3 regions of the Weizmannia sp. FSL K6-3076 genome follow, and region 3 is predicted to be linked to each of the others. Evidence: predicted binding sites of a transcription regulator. Region 3 holds the regulator's gene; each other region holds the start of a gene.
What was found. Region 3 encodes CtsR, which represses protease genes until heat stress. Its sites were predicted from a motif close to ATGGTCAATAAAGGTCAAACA; they were not measured.

Region 1 (4,193 bases), 890 kb from region 3:
CAGACAACAAGCGGAAAATGTTCATCAAATTTCCCGTCCAGCACTTCTTCACAAGCTTGGACAATCGCCTTCATTTTGGCATCCGATAATTTGCCGAGGCGATTGTTGCTGACGGCAGCCGCTTTTTTCAAATGGGCAAAAGCGCGGATCACTTCCATCGGCATTTTTTCCCCGCCGATCGGGAAGTTTTCCTTGCTGCGCTGCGTTTGTGCCCCCCAATATTTGTCCCGCGGCACTTTCATTTCTCCGAGTGTGTCTTTTTCAATTCGGTACTCCACTTTCTTCCCCTCCTGTATGTGCTTACAATTGAGTTTTGCAAAACGGTGGAAACGGTGGCAAGCCTAAAAAACTTGCCGGTATGTAGCTGCAAGTTTATTTTACTATAAATTCCCGCAAAGCAACACCTCAACGCTCGCGAGTCGCTGATCAATTCCTTTTTGAAAACAATTTTCAGGAATGAAACTTGCACCAAAAAAGCGGCATATCCGTTCACGAGCCGGCCAATGCCGTACATTTACCGTTTGCCGGTATCACAGTCCTGAAAAAATGCCTGCCACTCTCCGGATTTGCCGGATTGTAACAGACATCATTCCCCGCTAACGACCGCTTGAACGGCACCCCTGCTGACTCAGGCCGGCCGTTTTTTCAATGCATTGCGGGTCGCTACCGCCCTGAGCAGCCTGTTCGCAATGGTGTGCATTTATTTTATTTCATATATTCGCGAAATCAAAATAAAAATTCGGCAGCTTCAATACTTGTCCTGCTTTGTCTCCAGTTGCTGTTTTATTTTTTCCACTTCTGTCTGGCTCAGGCCGGTTTTTTCTACAATTAATTGAAGCTCCGTACCTGCCAGCAACATTTTGATGGCAATTGGAATCGTTTGTAACAATTCTTTTCTTTCTTCTTCCCTTCCTTCTTCTCTTCCCTTCTCTACTCCTATTTCAATTCCTTTCTTATACCCGCGATCAAAGTAAGAATTCGGCAGCTTTAATACTTGCTCTGCTTCGTCATAACTCGGGTTCAAGGCTTTTCCCCTTCTATCTGCCTTTTGATTTTCATGATCTCATCTTCACTCAAGCCGGATGCTTGGGCAATGACCTTCACATCCACTTGATTTTTCAACAAGTTAACAATAAATCTTCTTAACCTTTCTTCCCCTTCTTCCCTTCCTTCTTCTCTGCCTTCCTCTTTCCCCTTCTTATACCCGCGGTCAAAATAGGAATTCGGCAGCTTCAATACTTGCTCCGCTTCGTCCGGATCCAGCATTTTAATGTTTTCCATTACTTCCGCCTCCTCTTTTTCGTTCAATTTTAAATAATAATCAAAGAAACCGTGTAACAGCCTCATTTTTGCAGGGTCGAGTTCCATCCGGGCCAGCATCCGCAGAAACTCCAGTTTGACCTGCACCCGTTCTTTTTCTGTATACCCCATTTTGCTTAATAATGCCGCAGCAACAGGGTTGTTGCTCCGGATATAATTTCTCCAATTTTGTTTCATCAGATGAATGGATAAATAGTGAAAACGAAGAATTTCAATGTTGTGGAACGCAAAGGTGTATGTATCAGGGGTTTCTGTTTTCTCCTCATAACTAAATACAGCAATCGGCAATACCGGTTTCCGGTGCCGGAGATTGATCATCATGTAATAACGAAACATGCGTTCAGGAAAAGGCTTTTCGTAATACGACTGCGGCTCAACATGGATGAGAATCACGGTGTCTTTCCCTTTTACCTTCGTTTCGGCGAGGATGTCAACCCGTTTTTGCTCACCGCCCGGAAAGTCCGTAAACTGTTCCTGCGACAAAAACCGCACCCGGCGGTAGTCAAGATCCGCTGACACATCCGGGAAAAAGGCCTCCATAAACTCCTGAAAAAAGTTTTGGATCAGCTCCTTAAAAAAACGATCATGGCACGTGATAACCGGCATGCTTTTCCATTACAAGTTCCAATGGCAGCACTCCTTTTCTTATTTTTCAGTTTTATTATAAAGGACAAACGTTCGTTTTTCAAGTGGATTTTGCAAATTTGGTCCGGCATTCTCCTTTTGCATATTTCTTATCAATTTTTCGTAACCAATAAAGCCCTCCATGATTTATACAAAAACTGTTCAAAACCTGAATATATGGCACTATGAAGGAAATGTCGCAGGTGGCGCAATGAATGAGATTTGTGGTGCAAAATTCATTCAATTTTCGCCTTATTTTTCCGTATCAGAGAAAAAGAAAAACGACTGCAAATGCAGTCGTATCAAGGGTTTAAAAAATTTTAAGCTAATTGTTCAGTTTTTAGAAAACGCCCTCGGCAGGAATCGAACCCACATTTTGAGAACCGGAATCTCACGTGCTATCCTTTGCACCACGAGGGCAATAAGTGATTCAACAATAATAGATTATAAAGGACAATGAACAAAAAAGCAAGCCCCTTTTTGGTTTTATTTTATCGGAATTTGGTTATGATGGGTATTGTAGTTCAGGTGAAGGCAATTCTTTTGACCTTCATTGACCAATATTGTATGATCAGTACATAAGGATGGAGAATAATTCCTTTAACATCCATGATATAGCATATGATGGACCATTCCGAAGAGAAGAAGGAGGATACTCAATATGAATTTAATTCCCACAGTAATTGAACAAACAAACCGCGGGGAACGCGCATACGACATTTATTCCCGCCTGTTAAAAGACCGGATTATTATGCTTGGCAGCGCGATTGACGACAATGTTTCCAACTCGATTGTTTCCCAGCTTTTGTTCCTGGAAGCGGAAAACCCTGAAAAAGATATTTATCTTTATATTAACAGTCCTGGCGGGAGTGTCACTGCGGGCCTTGCCATTTATGACACCATGCAGATCATCAAACCGGACGTGCAAACGATTTGCGTCGGGATGGCTGCATCAATGGGCTCCGTGCTGTTGACCGCCGGCACGAAAGGGAAACGTTATGCCCTGCCGAACAGCGAAGTGATGATTCACCAACCATTAGGCGGCGCCCAAGGCCAGGCAACAGAAATTGAAATCGCGGCAAAACATATTTTGTATACGCGCGCGAAATTAAACAAAATTTTGTCCGACCATACCGGCCAGCCGATTGAAGTGATCGAAAGGGATACAGACCGCGATAACTTCATGAGCGCGGAAAAAGCAAAAGAATATGGTTTGATTGACCATATTATGACAAAAAAAGAATTGAAATAAAATTGAACAAGGCCGTCCGCAAGCGGGCGGCCTTGTACTGTGTTTGAAACCTGCAGGCTGATTCCGGCGCATGCGCTTACATTAGGACGGAAGTTTTTCTTTTCCTTCAATATAGTTTGCCAAATGTTCAAATGCTTCTTCTTCATCACTCCCGTCCACGCTCAGCGTAACAGTTTCTCCATGGCCTGCGGCAAGGGTCATCAGCCCCATAATGCTTTTTGCATTCACCTTTCTTCCTTCTTTTTCAAGAAAAATTTCCGATGAAAAGCGGGTGGCTTCCTGGACAAATTGGGCTGCAGGACGCGCTTGCAAACCGGATTTTAATTTCACTTCCAATTGTTTTTCGATCACGATAACCCTCTCCTTTCAAGTAGCAGGATAGGGGCGCTGCCAATACGCCCCCCATCTTTGTACTTTTTAAACCTATTCATCTTAGATAAGTTGAATTTTAACATAACTACTTCTTTACATGTTATGAGAAGCCATGTCTTATCCTGCTCGTAATTTGCGCGAAAAACTAAAGCTTATAATATATAGATGTTGGTACCCATTATGAATTTTTATTGACAGGCCCGTTTGCCCGCAGTTTCTCGGCAATTTCATCGATTTTGCGGAGCCGGTGATTGATGCCGGATTTGCTAATATGCCCGCCGGACACCATTTCGCCGAGTTCCTTCAAAGTCACATCCTGGTGGTTCACGCGCAATACTGCAATCTCGCGCAGTTTCTCCGGCAGTGCGTCAAGGCCGACCGTTTCTTCAATATAGCGAATGTTTTCCACTTGACGGAGGGCGGCTCCGATCGTTTTATTCAAATTGGCCGTTTCGCAATTGACGAGCCGGTTGACGGAATTGCGCATATCCCGAACAATCCGGACATCTTCAAACCGGAGCAGGGCATGATGGGCACCGATAATATTGAGAAACTCCGTAATCTTTTCCGCTTCTTTTAAATACGTAATATATCCTTTTTTTCTTTCAAGCGTTTTGCTGTTTAA
Region 2 (4,193 bases), 1.1 Mb from region 3:
GCTGTATGCAAAAAAACGGAGCCTGTCTGCACAAATTTTGTCGCATCTTACCTTTGATTTGCTGCTTGTCGTCTTCCTGCCGATTTTTTAAGCATGGGGACGGCTTTTTTTCGGCATTTGCCCGCCACAAATGCATAACAACCGCGCAAAGCTGTTTTGAATGCCTTACCGGTCACCCCCGGATCGTCTTTATTCCGAGTGCCATCATAAAAACAAGGCTGAAATAGCCGAACAGGGGATATAAAACCGATAATAGCGGGCCGTAATGCAAGCTGCTGATCAGCAGAATGGCGGAAAAAATCAACCCGTACAGCAAACCGCTTTTCATCGGGATATATTTTTGCATTTGCCGCTCAAGCCCGTAGGCATCCCCGATAATAGAAGTGAAAATTTCCCCGAAAATCAGCAGAACATAAATAAAATAAATGCCCGGAAAACTCGCTTTCACAATATGCGCCATCGGAATCTCCACTTGGGCAACGTCCGGCAGCGTGACCAGTGACAAATGGCTGGAAATCAGGATGAGCGTTAAAAACAGCCCGCCCAGTATCCCGCCGGCACGGACGACTTCCTTATCTTTCACTTCCGCCGCAACCGGGACAAGCACCGCCTGCGCGAGCGCCAAATTCAAAGCCGCATAGGAAAGGGCGCGGAGAAGGGCACGGGGCATATCAACACTTTCCGGCCGGGCCATAAGCGCTTGAAAAAATCCGGGTGACTGGACGGACTGCGACAAAAGGAGAAAATTAAAGAAAAGCATCAAAGGCACAACAAACGTGTTGACGCCAAGCAGCCCCTTGATGCCAAAACACATGACAAGAAAAGCAAGAAGCACCGTCAATAAAATCCCTATTTCCCTGCCAATATGAAGCTGCTCCTCGAAAACAGCACCCGCACCGGACAGCATAACGCCGCAAACCCCGAAAAGCATGGCCATCATCATCACATTCACGAAACCGGCCGCTTTTTTGCCAAATAAATACCGGTTTAAAGTTTCATAGGAATCCGCATGCAAATCGATCGCTTTTTCCATCATTTTCGTACCAAAGAAAATAAACAAAAACCCTGAAAGGCAGATGGTAAGCAATCCATACAGCCCAAACTGTGTAAAAAAAACGGTAATTTCTTTCCCTGTTGCAAACCCCGCTCCGATGACCGTTCCAATATAAACGGCTGCGATTTGGACAGCACCGCCCCACTTATTCAACGCCTGCACCCCTTTAAGAAAAAATAAGACAACCTGTCATCCGTTACTATCCTATGTCCCGCTTTCTTAAAATAGCCCGGCCGGTTCATTTCCGCCGGTAAAAAATTGGTCAAAAAAAGTCAAAAACCCCTTTACAAGCAAAAAAAGTTGTCCTATACTATAGGCAAAGATCAAAGTTGGTCAAAGAAAAGATGACACCATTGGCTGATAAGCGTTAATGGCAAATGCAAATCTTTTGATTTTCGGACCGCGCTGTTGTATACTGATATTAGAAAGGTCAAAGATAGTCAAAAGGTGATACGCAGATCCATTTAGTTGTTTTCAGCATAAGACAAATTTGCCATTGTGCTGGAAAGGCCAAAATGCATCAAAGAGGTGCATGCAAAAGATTTGCATCTTGTGAAATTTTGAGCTATACTCATTCCCAATCAAGGTCAAAGCAAATCAAAACGCTTTGATTGTTTTTCAATCTCATTAGTCAAAGATAGTCAAAATCAAACCGATCAAAGGAGGAATGTTTGATGTTATGTGACAAATGCCATCAAAACGAAGCGACGATCGGAATGCATATAAATGTGAACGGAAACCAAAAAACATTGAACCTATGCCAGTCCTGCTACCAAAAAGAACGGGCAAAATTCGAAAACAACTGGGGAGGCATGTTTATGAATAACGGATTTGGAAACTTCGGATTCGGAGGATTCAACGACCTCTTTAACCAAATGAATGCCAACGGGTTCCAGCCGAACGGCGCGAAACAAACCGTACAAACGCAAACACAAGGCGGTGGCAACGGACTACTTGACCAGTTCGGCCGCAACCTGACCGCCGCTGCACGGGCCGGGCAAATCGACCCTGTCATAGGCCGTGATGAAGAAATCGCCCGCGTCATTGAAATTTTAAACCGGCGCAATAAAAACAACCCGGTGTTAATCGGCGAACCTGGCGTCGGGAAAACCGCCATTGCGGAAGGGCTCGCTTTAAAAATTACCGAAAAACAAGTTCCGGCAAAACTGCGGCATAAAGAAGTTTACTTGCTCGATGTGGCTTCACTTGTTGCAAACACGGGCATCCGTGGTCAATTTGAAGAACGGATGAAAAAATTGATTGCCGAACTCGAACAACGGAAAAACGTACTTCTGTTTATTGACGAAATTCACCTGCTTGTCGGCGCAGGTTCTGCAGAAGGTTCGATGGACGCTGGCAACATTTTGAAACCGGCGCTTGCCCGCGGCGAAATCCAGGTGATCGGCGCGACAACTTTGAAAGAATACCGGCAAATTGAAAAAGATGCCGCACTTGAACGGCGTTTTCAACCGGTACAAGTCAATGAACCGACCCTTGAAGAAACCGTCATGATTTTGCGCGGCTTAAAAGACCGGTATGAAAACTACCATCACGTTGCCTATACCGATGAAGCGCTTGAAGCTTGTGCGAAATTGTCGCACCGCTACATCCAGGACCGCTTCCTGCCGGATAAAGCAATCGACCTGATGGATGAAGCCGGTTCGAAATTGAACCTGACGATTGCGGTTCCGAGCAAAGAAGATATCCAAAAACGGCTTGCTGAAATTGCACAGGAAAAACAAACTGCGCTTGCAACAGAAAACTATGAAAAAGCAGCCGAATTGAAAAAAGAAGAACAAAAACTGAACGAGTTGGCTACTTCCGGCCAAGTTGAAGCCAAACCGGTTGTCGATGTCACGCAAATTCAGGAAATTGTCGAAAAGAAAACGGGTATTCCGGTCGGCAAACTCGAAGCGGATGAAGCGAAAAAACTGCAGCATCTGGAAGAAAACCTTGCTAAAAAGGTGATCGGCCAGGAAGAAGCCGTCCGGAAAGTAGCGAAAGCAATCCGCCGTTCGCGTGCCGGCCTGAAAGCGCAAAGTCGCCCGATCGGTTCGTTCCTGTTCGTCGGCCCGACCGGTGTCGGAAAAACGGAACTGACGAAACGGCTCGCAGAAGAACTGTTTGGCACGAAAGATGCAATGATCCGGCTTGACATGAGCGAATATATGGAAAAACACAGCGTCTCGAAACTGATCGGGGCACCTGCCGGCTATGTCGGTTATGAAGATGCCGGACAACTGACGGAAAAAGTGCGCCACAACCCGTACAGCATTATTTTGCTCGACGAAATTGAAAAAGCGCACCCGGATGTTTTGAACATGTTCCTGCAAATTCTCGATGACGGGCGCTTAACCGATGCCCAAGGGCGGACGGTCAGCTTCAAAGATACCGTCATCATTATGACGAGCAACGCCGGCACCCAATTTAAGCATAAAACAGTCGGATTTGCTAAAAGCGAAGCGATCAAAGAATCGAATATTCTCGATTCGCTCGGCGACTTCTTCAAACCGGAGTTTCTGAACCGTTTCGATAATATTGTCGAATTTAAACCACTTGAAAAAGAACATTTGGTTAAAATTGTTGACCTGATGCTCGGTGAACTGGATGAAACGCTGAACGAACAAGCGATTACACTTGACGTGACAGCAGAAGCGAAAGAAAAAATCGCCGAACTCGGTTATGACCCGGCATTTGGGGCACGCCCGATCCGCCGCGTCATCCAGGAAAAAATCGAAGACCGGATCGCCGACTTTATCCTCGACCATCCGGAAAGCAAAAACTTAAAAGCGGAAGTTCGCGAAGGCGACATTGTCATCGCGGAAAAATAAAGCAAAAACCGGCATGCGGACACAGCCCATGCCGGTTTTATGCATTCCGGCAGATGGACAACACGGGCCGTCTGCCGGATTTTTTTATGCCTGTAAATAGATCGAACGCAGTCCAAACCTGATTGTTGTAATCAATCGGAAGAAGGTCGGGTTCTATTCCCCGGCACAAAACCAGTCCAAACAAAAAGGCGGGAAACATATTCATCCGGAATATTGATCAGGGATTCATCCGCACTCAAAGGAGCAAAATCAAGATGCAAAAGGTTGGAAGCAGTTCCCCTGTTCGTTAAACAATCTGCATGGCTTTA
Region 3 (4,193 bases):
GGATCAGCCCGAGGAGGATATGTTCCGTTCCAACATAGGAGTGCCCGAGTTTTCTCGCTTCATCCATTGACAGTTCAATCACTTTTTTGGCCCTTGGCGTGTAGTGGATCGTTTGGGAAATTTCCTGGCCGTTCCCGATCAGGGTTTCCACTTCTTCCTGGATTTTTTCGGCGCTTAAACCCAGGCCGTACAGCGCTTTTGCCGCGATGCCTTCCCCTTCGCGGACAAGTCCGAGCAAAATATGTTCCGTTCCGATATTGTTATGTTTCAGGCGGATTGCTTCTTCCTGGGAAAGGGCCAGCACTTTCTGGGCTCTCTCTGTAAATCTTCCAAACATCATCTGTCATTCCTCCTGTTCATTTGGTCTCCTCAAGCCTCAAACGTTCTCTTATCAGTGTAGCCCTCCGGATATCCCTTTCATACGGGCTGAGCGCTCTTCCGGCATAAAGCTGTAAAAATCCCGGCTGCATTAAAATCATCAATTCATTTAAAATTTGTTTCGAAATGTTTTGAATATAGCCCAGATCAATTCCCAGCCGGACATCGGACAAACAACGGGCCGCTTCTTTTGTTTCAATGATCCTGCTGTTTTGCAGGACACCGAGCGAACGGTAAACCCTGTCTTCTAATTGTATGTTTGAAGTCTGCACCAATGCTTCCCTTGCCGATCTTTCCTGTGTAATGATCTGCCGGATGACACTGGTTAAATCCGAGACAATATTGTCTTCCGATGTTCCGAGTGTCACCTGGTTGGAAATTTGAAAAATATTTCCGATGGCTTCGCTTCCTTCGCCATATATTCCTCTTACCACCAAACCAAGCTGATGAATCGCCGGAATGATTTGTTTAATTTGCTGTGTCAGCACAAGTCCCGGCAAATGCATCATGGCCGATGCGCGGATGCCCGTTCCGACATTTGTCGGGCAGCTGGTTAAGTAACCGAGCGTTTCATCAAAAGCATAATCGACCCAATTTTCAAGCAGGTCATCAAGCTGATTGGCTTTCTGAAGCGTTTCATGCAATTGAAGCCCTGGAGAAAGACATTGTATGCGTAAATGATCTTCCTCATTTATCATAATACTAATATCTTCGCCGCTTGACAAAATAACTGCCCCGTCACCCGCTTCTTCGGCAAGTTGCGGGCTAATCAGGTGTTTCTCCACAAGCACCCTTTTTTCGAGCGGTTTTAATTCGTCCATTTTTAAAAATTCAGCCTGCATTTCAGCCGGAAAATGATTTCGGGCGATATCCTGGATTGTTTTCATAATTTCCCTTGCTTCCTCGCTGGTAAACAAGGACGGGAACCGGTAATTTTTTAAATTTCTTGCCAGACGAACCCGTGTCGTCAGCACAATTTCCGATTCAGGCCCTTGCTCGTTCATCCAGGAGCTGGACGCTTTGTGCAAAAAATGTTCTAAAGACATTATTGTTCCCCTCCTTTTGCTTGAGAAGAACCTTCAAGTGCGCGAATTTGATCGCGGAGTTCTGCTGCTTTTTCAAATTCTTCCTGGCTGATGGCTTCCTGCAACGCCGCCTTTAATTCCTGCAATTTTTTCTTTGTATAAATGGCACCGCCAATCCGTGCAGGTATTTTTCCTTCATGCGCAACGTTGCCGCCATGAAGGCGCTGCAAAATCGGAACAAGCTGGTGCTGAAACGTCTCATAGCAATGCGGGCAGCCTAACCGGCTTGTGTTTAAAAACTGGTTCAATGTCATCCCGCAATGGTTGCAGCGAAGCACATCCGGGTCAGGTGCTGTTTCCTGTTTGAAAAGTTGGATGGCCGGATCAAAATTAAAAAGGCCCGCGAGCAGATTATCGAAGGAAAAGGTTTTCCCCCAATCCGATGAAAACTTTTCCCCCTTCTCCTGCGCGCACTTCTCGCAAAGATGGAATTCCGTTTTCACACCGTTTATAATTTTAGTAAAATGCATCGTTGCCGGCCTTTCATTGCATTCCTGGCAAATCACGGCATACTCACCTCTATTGTTACTTGTATTTTAAGGTCGTTAACATCGATTTCAACATTCTGGCACGCAGTTCATCCCGTTCCGGCAACTGGATGTAGAGCACGGAGCGGTCCATCACGCTGAGCATGATTTTTGCCTCCCGCCTTGAAATCACCTCTTCTTCAACGAGGCGGAGAATGATGGCTTCCGCATTCGACTGGGAGATGACATTGCCGATATGCACAAGCAGCTGGTCAATCAGTTCCGCATCGCTTTCAGGCCGCACTTTCATGATCCGGATATAGCCGCCGCCGCCCCTTTTACTTTCAACAATATACCCTCTTTCAATCGTAAACCGCGTATTGATGACATAATTGATTTGCGAAGGGACACATTGGAACTTATCGGCAATCTCATTGCGTTTTATTTCAAGAATTTCTTTTTCATTCAGTTCCAGAATCCGTTTTAAATATTCCTCTATGATATCCGATATATTTTTCATCAAAGCCACCTCCTGACACCGTCTTTTGACTTTGACTATATTTGACTTTAATTATACATGATTCCCTACAGAAAATGCAACTAGGAAAACTGCCCCTTTTTCAGCATTTCTGTTTGGGGAGACAACCGGATGTTCACGGACCACCCGATGGGACTGCGTGCGCAGCGAGCGGTAAAGATTAACCCAGACAGATTGGGGGTGCGGGTTCATAGGAGGTCGAGCCCTTTGAAAAGCTTTTACTGCTACGGCAGGACAAATCAAAAAGCCCTCGCGTCTGCGGGGACTATTTTTATGCTTTTATTTCTCTATCTAACAAAAGAAGAACTCTATTTTTTAAATCAATTATGTTTTCATCTAACTTGTCAGGTAGTAAATCATTAATACCATCAATTTCTGTACCCAGTTCCAAAATTTCTATTAATTCATTTGAGTAATTTTTTTCCTTCAAAGAATCAATGATACGGTAATTAAAATATCTTTTCTCAGCTTCTTCTATCGAAATTTTCTTATTATATACAGCCTCGATTATACCTAAAACATTCAACAATATATCTTTTTCTTCGGTATTTTTATTAATCATTTTTTAACACTCCAGCCTTTCTTAGTTTTAACATTTTATAAAATCCTTGCATTTAATTTTTTCCGAACCTGTTAGCATCCTTGCCAAATCTAGGAATTTTGCTTATTCAGCAAGCCCTAATTATGCACAATTTTATTACCGCCGTCAATATATTTTTAAAATTTTTAAAAAATTATTATCAGGTTAGTAATATAATCAGATTCAAAAGGTAAATCTTTGTCGTTTTTCTTATGGAAATTTTTATATCTCCCTTATTTACACATTCAAAAAGGCCAGCTGATTCAGCTGGCCTTCTGTTTGCCCGGCAACGTCCTACTCTCGCAGGGGGAAACCCCCAACTACCATCGGCGCTGGAAAGCTTAACTTCCGTGTTCGGGATGGGAACGGGTGTGACCTTTCCGCCATCATCACCGGACCTGTATAATTTTTGGGATGTGTTCCCTGAAAACCGGATGGGAGAAAAAACTGTAAACGGAGAATAGCTTTGGTTTCTAACTTTAAAAATTGTCTAGCTCCAGCGCCTATCGGCTAGCGTATTTCTGCGCTTTCTCCCTACGATAAGCGGGCATCGGCTCGCCTTTAGGGGCTCGCCGTGTTTCCTTTATCTCAGTCGAAAGCTCCGAAATCCATACGCCGATGACCAAGGCGCTTCCGCTTTTCTATTGTCCAGCTCCGGTGCCTAGCCCCTCGAGGTCGAATAACCCGCCCGTCACGGAGCCAAAAGACGGCTCCATGCCGGTCAGAACATTCGCTTGTCGGGGCTAAACAAGGCACCTCCGCTTTTCTGTTTGGTTAAGTCCTCGATCGATTAGTATCCGTCAGCTCCACGCGTCGCCGCGCTTCCACCCCGGACCTATCAACCTGATCATCTTTCAGGGATCTTACCAGTATAAACTGTGGGAAATCTCATCTTGAGGGGGGCTTCATGCTTAGATGCTTTCAGCACTTATCCCTTCCGCACATAGCTACCCAGCGATGCCTTTGGCAAGACAACTGGTACACCAGCGGTGCGTCCATCCCGGTCCTCTCGTACTAAGGACAGCTCCTCTCAAATTTCCTGCGCCCGCGACGGATAGGGACCGAACTGTCTCACGACGTTCTGAACCCAGCTCGCGTACCGCTTTAATGGGCGAACAGCCCAACCCTTGGGACCGACTACAGCC

Region 1: clpP (ATP-dependent Clp endopeptidase proteolytic subunit ClpP) is a predicted target of CtsR. The motif match lies at 2,485-2,505, and genes of this name have one in related genera.
Region 2: NSS95_RS05010 (ATP-dependent Clp protease ATP-binding subunit) is a predicted target of CtsR. The motif match lies at 1,481-1,501, and genes of this name have one in related genera.

What each region holds. Positions count from the first base shown of each region.
Region 1 covers NZ_JBBOWU010000001.1:909,453-913,645, reverse strand. The annotation lists gene fumC (class II fumarate hydratase) at 1-278, opposite strand, end outside; gene NSS95_RS04030 (hypothetical protein) at 749-1,024, opposite strand; partial or broken gene NSS95_RS04025 (Rpn family recombination-promoting nuclease/putative transposase) at 1,021-1,948, opposite strand; tRNA gene NSS95_RS04020 (tRNA-Arg) at 2,293-2,364, opposite strand; gene clpP (ATP-dependent Clp endopeptidase proteolytic subunit ClpP) at 2,606-3,196, shown strand; gene NSS95_RS04010 (HPr family phosphocarrier protein) at 3,278-3,547, opposite strand; gene whiA (DNA-binding protein WhiA) at 3,747-4,193, opposite strand, start outside.
Region 2 covers NZ_JBBOWU010000001.1:1,114,842-1,119,034, reverse strand. The annotation lists gene NSS95_RS05020 (CPBP family intramembrane glutamic endopeptidase) at 1-91, shown strand, start outside; gene NSS95_RS05015 (YkvI family membrane protein) at 173-1,207, opposite strand; gene NSS95_RS05010 (ATP-dependent Clp protease ATP-binding subunit) at 1,729-3,885, shown strand; gene NSS95_RS05005 (aspartyl-phosphate phosphatase Spo0E family protein) at 4,172-4,193, opposite strand, start outside.
Region 3 covers NZ_JBBOWU010000001.1:22,068-26,260, reverse strand. The annotation lists gene clpC (ATP-dependent protease ATP-binding subunit ClpC) at 1-340, opposite strand, end outside; gene NSS95_RS00135 (protein arginine kinase) at 357-1,424, opposite strand; gene NSS95_RS00130 (UvrB/UvrC motif-containing protein) at 1,424-1,969, opposite strand; gene NSS95_RS00125 (CtsR family transcriptional regulator) at 1,989-2,453, opposite strand; gene NSS95_RS00120 (DUF3969 family protein) at 2,740-3,030, opposite strand; rRNA gene rrf (5S ribosomal RNA) at 3,330-3,445, opposite strand; rRNA gene NSS95_RS00110 (23S ribosomal RNA) at 3,819-4,193, opposite strand, start outside.